DNA from 4 places in the Halomonas sp. AOP12-B1-6 genome. Region 4 is predicted to be linked to each of the others. Evidence: predicted binding sites of a transcription regulator. Region 4 holds the regulator's gene; each other region holds the start of a gene.
The links. The regulator sigma-54, encoded in region 4, starts transcription at its own class of promoters, with help from an activator protein. The targets are predictions, from matches to a motif close to TGGCACNNNNNTTGCTNT.
Positions count from the first base shown of each region.

Region 1: a site for sigma-54 is predicted at 1,158-1,175, ahead of ACT3TR_RS01540 (HAD-IIB family hydrolase). Genes of this name have one in related genera too.
Region 2: a site for sigma-54 is predicted at 1,311-1,328, ahead of glnA (glutamate--ammonia ligase). Genes of this name have one in related genera too.
Region 3: a site for sigma-54 is predicted at 1,706-1,723, ahead of hpxO (FAD-dependent urate hydroxylase HpxO). Genes of this name have one in related genera too.

Region 1 covers NZ_JBQSYK010000001.1:343,161-346,334, reverse strand. The annotation lists gene ACT3TR_RS01545 (glycosyltransferase family 32 protein) at 1-738, opposite strand, end outside; gene ACT3TR_RS01540 (HAD-IIB family hydrolase) at 1,239-2,153, shown strand; gene ACT3TR_RS01535 (glycosyl transferase) at 2,175-3,174, shown strand, end outside.
Region 2 covers NZ_JBQSYK010000006.1:124,397-127,570, reverse strand. The annotation lists gene ACT3TR_RS16470 (acyltransferase family protein) at 1-957, shown strand, start outside; gene glnA (glutamate--ammonia ligase) at 1,561-2,967, shown strand.
Region 3 covers NZ_JBQSYK010000002.1:223,203-226,376, forward strand. The annotation lists gene ACT3TR_RS06315 (TonB-dependent siderophore receptor) at 1-1,681, shown strand, start outside; gene hpxO (FAD-dependent urate hydroxylase HpxO) at 1,814-3,034, shown strand; gene ACT3TR_RS06325 (LysE family translocator) at 3,133-3,174, shown strand, end outside.
Region 4 covers NZ_JBQSYK010000001.1:82,975-86,148, reverse strand. The annotation lists gene ACT3TR_RS00430 (PTS sugar transporter subunit IIA) at 20-490, opposite strand; gene hpf (ribosome hibernation-promoting factor, HPF/YfiA family) at 495-803, opposite strand; gene ACT3TR_RS00420 (RNA polymerase factor sigma-54) at 963-2,375, opposite strand; gene lptB (LPS export ABC transporter ATP-binding protein) at 2,499-3,174, opposite strand, start outside.

The DNA.
Region 1 (3,174 bases), 260 kb from region 4:
CTGAAAGTGCTCGTTAGTAAAGCTGCCTTGATTGCAGGCATGGCGGTAAGAAACCGTGGGCACCTCTTGTATGTTTAGCAATTGATTGAACACGCCTGGCCCGGTTAGCTCAAATACGTTAGTGAGCTGATTGTCTTTAATATTGTTATTAACCTGATTGATTAATTTTTCGAGATTCGGGTTTTGAGGCTTGCTGGCAATAAAGTAATTACTGAAATCCCCGCGCCGCGTGACGACGTACAGCTCCTCCGTATTCCTGGCTAACGTATCGCTTAACGGCCAAATAGCATGGGCATCGATATCTAAATAAACGCCGCCATATTCTTGTAGCACCAGCAGCCGCCAGAAATCAGCCTGTGCAGCACCTATCTGTAATTTCAAATAGTTTTGAGTGATTTCACTGTCATAGTGATCCGCAATAAATAGGTGCCTTGCTTCCGTCACCATAAAACGATATTCAAAACGTGGGGCCATCAGGCGATTAAATAAATAGTTTAGATAGACAGGCAGCGTCACTTTGTCCGTGAAGTTGGTCTGCCAAATAATCCGCGGGATTGCCACTTTCTTGGCGGAGGGCTGAAGCAACGGTGGCGCATAGGCTGGCAGGGTAAAGCGCTTGTTAGGAAAGGCGGCGTGGAAAGGATAGCAAAGCACTTTGGTGATATTGGCGGTCAGTTTGATGACGCGGCTAGCAATAACAATAATATGTTGCTTAACAGTCTGTCGTTGACGACCCATAGGAAACCTTTACATATTTGACGATTGGGATAGATGGCTTTACCAGCCCCCTTTGCCCTCTAACACGCTGCGAGCGTGCTATTTAGATCAAAGGCCTGAAATCACCAATTACGCTGGCCGTTGGCTAGCGCCTGGTGGGAAAGGGCTCACTCTGCGGTCATTTCTTCGATGAGTATGCTAGCGCGCATTTTGCTTTAATGCATCACTTTAGAAAGGTTTAGCCTACACGCAGCGGACAGGGTATTAGCACCACTGTGCATCAGCCACACAGCCGTTGGAAGACAGCAGCGTGCGCCGATTGTTTTATGCGCCTTTTGGGTGCGCTATCAACGCTGCTTTTTGGTGCTGCCATTGGCTTGAGCGCAATGCCACTACACAAGTGATATGTAACTCACTGCGAAACCAGCATTTATCGTTTTTGGCGCATTATTTGCCTTATAAGCTTGGTAATCCAGACACGACGTCTTAACTGTGCGTTAAGACTGAAACGAGGTAGTGCCATGCTTGAAGCCAATCGTCTCTCAGCGCCAATCTTTTCCATAGATCCTGCTTTGCAGCCTCGCTTAGTCGTCACCGACTTAGATGGCTCGCTATTAGACCACCATAGCTATGACTTCAGTCCCGCTGCGCCGTGGCTTGCCCGATTAAAACAGATGGGAGTGCCGGTAATCCCCGTCACCAGTAAAACCCGTGCCGAGCTAATCCCTTTACGCGAAGCGCTGGGTCTTACCGCAACGCCTTTTATTGCTGAAAATGGCGCGGTCATTGGCCTGCCGCCTGGCTGGTGTCATGCACGTTTAGATCGCCCGGGCAGTGGGCGCGACGGTGTGGTGATCAAGCATCCGGGGGTCGATATTGGCTTTATTCGTGCTCGTCTCAAGGTGTGGCGAGAACGGCTAAAATGCCGCTTTACGCGTATGAGTGAGATGAGCGTCTTAGAGGTAGTGAAACTCACCGGGCTTGACGAAGCGCGTGCCCGGGATGCACGTCAGCGAGAAGGCAGCGAGCCACTGTTATGGCAAGACAATGCGGCTGCCTTGGATGCCTTCCGTGCTGCCTTGGAAGGCGATGGATTGGCGTTGACTCAAGGCGGACGTTTTTGGCATGTCATGGGACGCACTGCCGACAAAGGTAGCGCGGTGGAGTGGTTAATTAAGCGGTTTACCACCTTAAGAGGGCGTACGCCGCTTTCACTTGGCCTGGGGGACGGGCCCAACGATGTCACGATGCTGGAAGCCGTCGATCAAGCTGTGGTTATTCGTGGCTGTCATGATTTGATCGTTGAGCCCAATAGCCTGTCGTTATATCGCACGCAAGCAGCAGGGCCGACTGGCTGGGCTGAGGGGGTGGCCCATTTTTGGGGGCGAGACGAACGCCGTTTAGTCGCGGCAACAACATGTGATGCCGTTATTTAACCTACTCAGGAAGGCAAACATATGAGCGACTTTCATCAAAACGGCATTATTACTGATTTTCACAACCTCACTCGACGCCCGGTAGAGGCGTTAGAGCAGGAGCTATGCCAATTTTCACGTCGACGCCCAATGGGATTAATCCTGCCTTCATTATTTTCGGAATTGGAAGGAACCGCATTATCGGCGATTGTTGATGAGTTAGTGAAAGTGCCTTATCTCAATGAGATCATAATCGGCCTGGATCGGGCTGATCGTGAGCAGTTTTTACATGCCAAGGAGTTTTTCTCTCGCCTGCCTCAACATACGCGTATTTTGTGGAATGATGGCCCACGATTACGTGCCTTGGATGCGGAGCTTGAAGAGCATGGGTTGGGTGCGTTAGAACCAGGCAAAGGGCGCAATGTGTGGTACTGCGCAGGCTATGTATTGGCGTCTGGGCGGTCATCGGTGGTTGGGCTACACGATTGCGATATTTTGACCTACGAGCGGGGTTTGCTGGCGCGTTTAATGTATCCGGTCGCTCATCCGAATTTTAACTATCGTTTTTGTAAAGGCTACTATCCGCGTATTGCAGAGGGGCAATTGAATGGCCGCGTCTCACGGCTATTAGTGACGCCGCTGTTGCGGGCGTTAAAAATCGTCTGTGGGCCGCTGCCTTACCTGGACTATTTGGATAGCTTTCGCTACCCGCTCTCGGGTGAGTTCGCTATGCGTAGTGACGTGTTGGAAGGCATTCGTATACCTGCAGACTGGGGGCTGGAAATCGGCGTTTTGTCTGAGTTACAGCGCAACTACTCCCTGCGTCAACTATGCCAAGTGGATATTGCTGATGCCTATGATCACAAGCATCAGCCGATCAGCGAAGATGATCCTGATGGCGGTTTAAATCGCATGAGCCTGGATATTTCAAAAGCGCTTTATCGCAAATTGGCGACCCAGGGCATTACCTTTAGCAGTGAAGACTTTCGTACCCTCAAAGCAACCTATTACCGGTTCGCATTAGATTTAATTGAGGCCTACG
Region 2 (3,174 bases), on a different contig from region 4:
GACCATGTGAATCAACGCGTTGATAACGTTGCCACCGATCTCTTGCGCTTGCCACTTGTGTTGGGTACGCCCATTTTTCTGTTTATTTCGGTGTTTGTTTTTGCCGTTCGCTACGATAAATCGGTGCCAGAAGGTTTTCTCATCCAGCGCGTAAAATATGTGATGGTGCCGTATTTTGTGTACGGCTTTATTTACTCAACGGCCGAGTGGGTGCGCTTACAAGGATCGGATGAGCCAGTGGGGTTTATCGCCAATGCCATTGAGTATTTTGTCTACGCGGGTTGGCACGGCTATTTTTTAATCATTGCGATGCAGTTTTATATGGCGTACTGGCTGTTTACACGCTTTCAGCTGTGGCGCTTAAATCCGGTGCCATGGTTATGGGGCTCTTGTGTGATCAGTATGGCCTACTGGGGGCTTGCTTACTGGTTGGGTATTGACCTGCCCGGCTACTTGCTGTGGGTCGCGCCACTAGGTTGGATCTATGTGTTTTTCTTAGCATTGGTGCTGGTACGTTATTACCCGCTAGCGCCAGAAAGCGTGCTTGCCCTACGGCCAACTTGGATGCAGCGACTGGCTCAGCCCGTTTGGCTGGCGCTGCTCGTTGCGCTGATCATTGCGGGCACTTTCGCGGGCCAGCTGGCCTTCTCATCGAAAGAAGTATGGGTGATCCCTTTTTTTGTGCTGTTTACGCTTTGCGCGATGCGCTACTTAGCCGGGCGACCGGTGCCGGTGTGGGTACGTCACGTGAATGCGCATTCGTTTGGCATTTACTTAGCGCACCCCATGTTTTTTGTGCTGGCCGATTTGGCCGTTGCGCCGCTGGCGTTGCCGGTTGTGGTATATGCCTTGGTGCTTATCGTGGTGGGCATAGTGGGGTCGGTAGCGCTTAATAAGCTGGCGAATACCTTTACGCTGGGGGCGATGTTGTTTGGTAAACAGCTTAAAGTGGCTTAAGGGCGGAAGGCGTAAAATAGGCATTAAAGGCGCAGCGTGTATGCAGTACTAAGCGTGTTTGACGCAGCCGACTCCGTGAGTGTTAACTTCCCATAATGTAGCTTATCGCAGTGTATTATTTCTTTAGGTAACAAGAAAAAATGTGCGAGCCAAACAAGAGCACCATCATGTCGAGCGCCCCTTTTTGGGGCATTGACGGGTGTTTTTGTTCTATTTTGGTGCATTGAGCGTGTTTTTAGCCCCTGCCTGGCTTCAGTGAGCGCGCTATGCGCCATCACGAGGCACTAAAGAGTATTTTTTAATGTTTATAAAACAAATGGTTGTTGTTTTTTAATACCATAATGGTGCAGTGTTGGCATGATCTATGCTTTCTCCTGTGCAGTAGGTTTTACAGCGGCTACAGGTCGTAGGCAGAAGCCTTGCGGCATGATAAAACGATAGCCGGCCTGAAAGGCTCGCTCAGCGCTTTGTTTATATTTTTCAGCAAGCGCTTGGGGAGCAAAAAATGACAGGCGTGCGTTTTTGCACGTATTTTGTCGCACAACACTTTTATCGGTAGCTTACTGTCGTTAGCTTTAAGCCACGCTCATACCGGAGGACACTATGTCAGCCAAGACCATAGCGCTAATTGAAGAACATGATGTTAAGTGGGTAGACCTGCGTTTCACTGATACGCTCGGTAAAGAACACCATGTCACCGTGCCTGCTCGCGACGTGACCGAAGAGTTTTTTGAAAATGGCCAGATGTTTGATGGTTCTTCCATCGGCGGCTGGAAGGGCATCAACGAATCCGACATGATTCTGAGCCCAGAGGACGGCTCTGCCTACCTCGATCCTTTCACTGAAGACGCTACGCTGGTGCTGCGTTGCGACATCATCGAACCTGCGACGATGCAAGGCTATGATCGTGATCCGCGCTCCATCGCTAAGCGTGCAGAAGCGTTTCTGCAGTCTACAGGCCTTGGCGACACCGCCTTCTTTGGTCCTGAGCCTGAATTCTTTATCTTTGACGAAGTACATTGGAAAACCGACATGCAGGGTTCCATGTACAAAATCTCTTCTGATGAAGGCGCTTGGGCGACTGACAGCGTCGTGGAAGGTGGTAACTTGGGCCACCGTCCGCGCCTGAAAGGCGGCTACTTCCCGGTTCCGCCGGTTGATAGCTTCCATGATATTCGTGGCGCTATGTGTAATACGTTGGAGGCGATTGGCCAGACCGTGGAAGTTCATCACCACGAAGTTGCCAACGCAGGTCAGAACGAAATCGGCGTTAGATTCAATACGCTGGTGAAGAAAGCTGACGAAGTGCAGGAAATGAAGTACGTGATCCACAACGTGGCGCACGCTTACGGTAAAACGGCCACCTTCATGCCCAAGCCGCTAGTAGGCGACAACGGTTCTGGTATGCACGTCCACCAGTCGTTCTGGAAAGATGGTAACAACCAGTTCGCCGGTGATGAGTACGCAGGCCTGTCTGAAATGGCGCTTTACTACATTGGCGGCATCATCAAGCACGCTCGTGCGTTGAACGCGTTCACCAACGCTTCTACCAACTCGTACAAGCGTCTGGTGCCTGGCTACGAAGCGCCGGTAATGCTGGCCTACAGCGCGCGTAACCGTTCAGCTTCTATTCGTATTCCTTACACCGCTAGCCCGAAAGGCAAGCGCGTAGAAGCTCGCTTCCCTGATCCGACCGCTAACCCGTACCTGGCGTTCTCTGCCATGTTGATGGCTGGTATCGACGGCATTAAAAACAAGATTCACCCTGGCGACGCCATGGATAAGAACTTGTACGATCTGCCGCCAGAAGAAGGTAAGGCGATCCCTACGGTCGCGAACAGTTTGGATCAAGCATTGGAAGCGCTCGACGCTGACCGTGCGTTCTTGACCGAAGGTGGCGTGTTCACTGACGATATGATCAATGCTTACATTGAGCTCAAAATGGAAGAAGTTAATCGTGTTCGCATGACGACTCACCCGATTGAGTTTGATATGTACTACAGCTGCTAATCAGCGCATTAGCCGTTGACTGTTGCTGGCGAGATGTTAATAGCAGTGATAAACCCCGCTTCGGCGGGGTTTTTTTATAGCGAGCACCAAGTTGGTGCAATAATAAAAGCGTTAGTGCAGTGCGATGCGATAAAAGGGCTCGATTCTTGGTATTACGTTGCTCGCAGGCCGTGCAATCGGGCATAGGTGCGTAATTGGCGCGCTTAT
Region 3 (3,174 bases), on a different contig from region 4:
TGTCGAAGTACTCAAGGGGCCTGCCTCGCTATTTCAAGGCCAGCAGGATCCTGGCGGGGTGATCAACCTGGTCACCAAACGGCCTGAGTACGAGTGGCAGCGCGAAATCAGCGCCGAAGCCACCTCCTTGGGTGGCGGCAATGCCAGCGTGGATGTCACCGGGCCAATTGCCGATACCGGCCTGGCCTTCCGATTTATCGTCCATCATGAAGATGAAGACTCCGCGCGCGTTTTTGGTCATGATCGACGCACGATTATTGCCCCTTCGCTGCGCTGGGAAGGCCGCGAAAGTCGCGCACAAATCTCCTATGAGTATCGCGACTACGACTTGGATCTAGATCGCGGCACGGTAATGATTGATGGTGAACCTGCCAAGGTACCTAGTGACCGCCGTTTCGACGAATCCTGGTCGCGGGTTTTCGGTCACGACGAAGCCGTCACCGCCTGGTGGGAACAGGATATTAACAACGACTGGTCAACACGGCTCACCTACGGCTGGAACCGCCGGCAGTACAGCGATGGCCAACCGCGAGTACTAAGCGTTAACGAGCAGAGCGGTGCATTAACACGTCGTGCCGATGCCAATATCGGCTTTGACCGCCGCGTACAGTACACCGCCTGGGATACTAGCGGCACCGCCTCTGTGGCAGGCATGCGCCACGACCTTACCGTAGGAATTGACCACGAACGTCGCCGCGACTATCTGGCCGAGGTGTACCGCGGCTCGTCGGTGACTGATCAAAATATTTACGCTATGAGCTACGGCGGCCTGACGCTGGATAGCGACAGCCTTAACACCTCGCGAAGCAATCGCTTGGATGAGGTTAATACGACCGGCATTTATCTTAATGACCGCTGGCACTTCAACGACCGCTGGACGCTGGGGCTAGGCGGGCGCTATACCCACTACGAGCAGTTTTCCGGCGGTGGTCAGGACTTCATTACCGAGACGGATACCAGCGACGATATTTTCTTGCCATCAATCAATCTGCTGCATCGCCTGACCTCGGATACGTCCGTTTATGCCAGCTACAGCGAAGCGTTTGTGCCCAATGGTGCCGACAGCGATACCGGACAAGCGCTGGCCCCTGAACACAGCATGGGTAGCGAAATCGGTGTGAAGCACCTATGGAACGACCAGTTCTCGTTGGCCGTTGCGCTGTTCGATATCCGCAAGGAGAATGTTGCCGTCTCCGACAACGGTGTGACCCGCACGGTAGGCGAAGCGGGTTCACGGGGGGTGGAGCTAACGGTTTCCGGCCAGTTGACCGATCAGCTTGCACTATTAGGCGCTTACGCCTATACCGACACCGAAGTACTCAAAGACACGGAAGATACCCAGGGCAACCGGCTGACCAACGCCGCACGCCATACCGCCAGCCTCTACTTGGCACACGACTTAACAACCGCGCCAGGACTGGGCAACTGGCGCTTAGGTGGCGGGGTTCGCTATGTGGGTGAGCGCGAAGGCGATGCTGACAACAGCTTTCAATTAGATGCCTACACCGTCGCTGACGCGTTTATCGGCTGGGACACCCCTTGGCTGGGCGACACCCTCCACCTGCAGCTCAATGCCAAGAATCTGTTCGACACCACTTACTACCCTTCAAGCGGTGGCAACACACGGGTAGTGGTCGGCGACCCCCTGGAAGTCAGCCTACAGGCATCGGTTAGGTTTTGAAGCCTGGGTAAATAACGGCTGACTTGGCACTATGATTGCTTATACATTAAGGTTTAACGCTGTATACAGTTAGCGGTAACAGCTGATATGACGTGTTAGCCGTTGTGCCTTCCCATTTTCAAGGAGCTCGCTATGTCCCGCCCTCTGACTACGCCTCTCAATATTCTCGTTATCGGCGCGGGCATTGGCGGGCTGAGCACCGCTCTCGCTTTCCAGCGGCAAGGGCATCAGGTCACGGTGGTGGAGCGCGTAGCAACGATGCGTCCAGTAGGCGCGGCGCTCTCGATATGGTCTAACGGCGTGAAAGTCATGCATCAACTGGGCCTTGGTAACGCCATTGAAGGCTTAAGTGGCAGCATCACCCAGATGCGCTATCTGACGCATGACGGTCAACTCTTAACCGATTTTAGCCTGGTGCCGCTATTTGAAGAGATTGAGCAGCGTGCATGCCCTATTTCCCGCGCCGCCCTACAACAAATGCTGCTAGATGCGGTAGGCACCGAGCATGTGCAGTTTGGCCGCCGCTGTCATGATTACACGCTAACGCAAGACGGTGTATCTGCGCATTTTGACGATGGTGAAAGCCTGCACGCCGACTTATTAGTCGTCGCCGAAGGTACTCATTCAAAGCTACGCGGTAAGGTCGTGGGGCATCCCGTTGAGCGCCAATACGTGGGTTATGTGAACTGGAATGTACGCGTTCCCGTTGATGATGCCTTGGCACCGCAGAGTCACTGGGATCAATATGTCGGCGACGCAAAGCGTGTCTCGTTTATGCCCATGGGCAACGGGGGCAATGCCGAAGGCGCGCAGGAATTCTATTGCTTTCTTGATGTACCGCTTCCCGCTGGCACCACCAACGACCCCAGCCACTATCGCGATGAATTACGCGCACACTTTGCAGGCTGGGCTGCGCCGGTGCAGGCACTTATTGAACGCTTCGACCCTGCGCGCATGGCGCGTGTGGAAATCTACGATATCCCTCCGCTTGACTCACTGACCGCACCGCGTGTTGCCCTTCTGGGTGATGCTGCTCATGGCATGGCACCCGACCTTGGCCAAGGCGGCTGTCAAGCGATGGAAGACGCCTGGGTACTGGCTCAAGTCGTGCAACGAGCACTTGAAGAACATACCGACACCTCATCTGCCATTGCCAGCGCCTTGACGCAGTACGACGCGCAACGCGTTAGCCGAGTGGGAGAGATCGTCCAGCGCGCCCGTAAGCGCGCGGAAATGATTCATGGCCACGACGACGCCCAAACGCAAGCCTGGTACGACGAACTCAAGCACGAGGATGGTCAAGCCATTCTTAAAGGGTTGAAGACAACGGTTACCAGCGGGCCACTTGGCTAGTGCAATGCTAACGTTCAATAGGTGCTGGCTTGCCATCAGCGCTTAGATAGGTACCGGTCGTCTGACTAACCGGCTTTATCCTCTTAGGAGATATACCCATGCCACTTTCTACCTGGCTGCTGTTTGTTGCCATGGCGCTG
Region 4 (3,174 bases):
GATGGTCATTGATTGTCGCTTAATCCGCTGAATGCTCACGAATTTTAGCTGTAATGAGGTCGAGTAGTTCGCGCTGACTGCCTGCTTTGCGTAGCCGCTGGCGAGTATCCGCATCATTCATGATGGTGGCTACTTGGCCTAGCAAAGAGAGGTGTGTGTCATCCGCTTGTTCCGGTACGAGCAGCACAAACACTAGATCAACGGGGTCGCCGTCGATAGCATCAAAATCAATCGCTTCTGAGAGTTTTAAAAAACCAGCAATAGGCGTAGAGCAGTGAGGGCTGCGGGCATGTGGAATAGCCACGCCGTTACCAATCCCTGTGCTACCTAAGCGTTCTCGGCCGATTAAGCGACTGAACACTTCTTGGCTATCTAAACTGGGCGTATTTTGGGCGATAAAGGTGCTGAAAAATTCCAGCACCCTTTTTTTGCTGCCCCCAGGGACGTCGAAAAGAACGCGCTCTGGGGGGAGTATGGTTTCCAACGTCATTGAATTAACGCACACCTGCGCCTTGGGCGCGAGCTTGTGCTTTTTCCTTATGTTTAACGAGTTGACGATCAATTTTGTCCGCTAGCGCATCGATAGCGGCATACATATCACTGTCTAGGGCTTCTGCATGTAAGTCAGCGCCTGCTGCATGCAGTGTGCAGGCTGCCTGTTGGCGTTCTTTCTCCACCGATAGGGTGACCTGCACAGTGGTTATATTGTCGTAATGACGCTCAACACGTTCAAGCTTTTCATTAACATAGTCACGCAAGGCGTCAGTCAGTTCTACGTGATGACCAGTGATATTTACTTGCATTGACGTACTCCTTATCTATCGGACTGTACTTAGGAACCGTGCTTAGGAACCGTACTTAGGGACTGTACTTAGTACTTAGATATGTAGCCCTTTTGATTGTAACCCTTTTTGCCCCGTTGCAAAGCCCTTGTCGAGAGTTTCGCTGCAACCTGGCAGATCCTAGCGCAAACGGCGCCGCTCACTGGAAGAGGGAATGCCCATGGCTTCACGATATTTGGCTACCGTACGCCTTGCAACTTGAATGCCACCTTCTTCTAATAATGTCACTAAGCGGCTATCAGAAAGCGGTTTGCTGGGCGCTTCTTCGTGAACCAGCTTTTTCAGGCGGGCGCGGATCGCGGTACTGGAGTGGCTGTCGCCATCCTGGCCACTCACTTGGCTAGAGAAAAAGTATTTCAGCTCGAACACGCCACGCGGCGTATGAATATATTTCTGCGTTGTCACCCGTGAAATCGTTGATTCATGCATTTCAACGGCTGCGGCTATATCGGCCAAAATCAGCGGTTTCATGGATTCTTCGCCATGTTCGAGAAAGCCGATTTGACGGGTAATGATTTCACGGCCCACTCGCAGCAGCGTGTCGTTACGACTCGAAAGGCTTTTAATTAACCAGCGCGCTTCCTGCAGGTGTTCTTTCAAAAACTGATTATCCTGACTTTTGTCCGCACGCTTTATCAGGCTGGCGTAATCAGGTTGGATTCTTAACCGAGGCAGGGCGTCCTGATTGAGCTCTAAATGCCAGCCTTCATTATCATGACGCACCACCAGGTCGGGCGTGATGTAGCTGTCGTTGGTCACGCCATAAGCGCTGCCTGGGCGTGGATCTAGGCTGCGAATTAGCTGGATGACATCGGCTAGCTGCTCGTCATCGAGTCCTAAGCGTCGCTTGAGTAAGCGCATGTCATCTTTGCTGAGCGCTTCAAGAAACTGACGCACTAGCCTACGAGCAGGCACTAGCAGTGGCGTATCATCTGGCAGGGCGGCGAGCTGCAGCATCAAGCATTCACGCAGGTCGCGGGCAAAAATACCGGTGGGCTCGAATTGCTGCAGTTTTAATAATGTCGTTTCGACTTCGCGCTGGCTAAGGCTATCAATGCCCTGGGCGCGTAGCCCTTCACGAATATCATTAAGCGGCTGGGTCAAATAGCCGTTGGCATCTAGTGCATCAATGAGGCTCTCGGAAACCAGCTGTTCACGCACACTAAAATCGGTCATGGCGAGTTGCCACAATAGGTGGCCATGAAGGCTCTGTTCGGCAGCCTGGCGCTCAAAATCAGGGCCCTCGCTGCTGCTGCCAGTGCCGCCAATGTCTTGATAGGTGTCCGACCAGTCGCTATCAACGGAAAGCTCGGTGGGAATGCTCTCTGACCACTCCTCCTCTTTAGGCTCGCTTACGGCCTCTTCACCGAACTCATCTTCCTGTTCCAGCATGGGGTTGGCATCTAAGGCCTGCTGAATTTCCTGACGAAGATCCAGAGTCGATAGCTGCAGCAGGGCGATAGCCTGCTGCAGCTGAGGTGTCATGGTCAGCTGTGTCCCAATGCGCAGTTGAAGAGAAGCTTTCATGACCATTTGAGAACCACTCGTTAATCGGAATGCTTTACCCTAGTGCGAGTGGGAGCTGGGTGCAAGTGCAATAAGCATGCCATTGGTAGTTAAAGCGTTATAAGGCGGGATTTATGGGCAAAAATAAGCCTACAGACGAAAATCTGCGCCCAGATAAACATCCCTGACTTGCTGGTTAGTGAGGATAGATGCCGGGGGGCCGCTGGCGATGATATGGCCATCGCCGACAATATAAGCGATATCGCAAATGTCCAGCGTTTCACGGACGTTATGGTCGGTAATCAGAACGCCAATGTGGCGCTGTTTCAGCGCGCGAATGATGGTTTTAATCTCGCCCACTGAAATGGGGTCAACCCCGGCAAAGGGCTCATCTAGCAAGATGAAGGCGGGTTCGGTCGCTAGCGAGCGGGCAATTTCTACACGGCGACGCTCTCCCCCTGAGAGGCTCATGCCTAGGTTGTCGCGAATATGGGTGATATGGAAATCTTCAAGCAGAGCCTCCAGGCGCTCTTCGCGACCTGGGCGGTCGAGCTCTTTGCGCGTTTCTAATATCGCCATAATGTTATCGGCAACCGATAATTTGCGAAAAATAGACGCTTCTTGGGGCAGGTAGCCAATGCCTGCCGCTGCGCGCTCATGCATCGGAGCACGAGTTAAATCTAAGTCGTCAATACCCACTTTGCCGGCGTCAGATTTGACCAGCCCGACAATCATATAAAACGACGTGGTTTTGCCCGCGCCGTTAGGGCCGAGTAAGCCAACGACGCTGCCTTGGGAGATTTCCAAGTTAATATCTTTAACCACT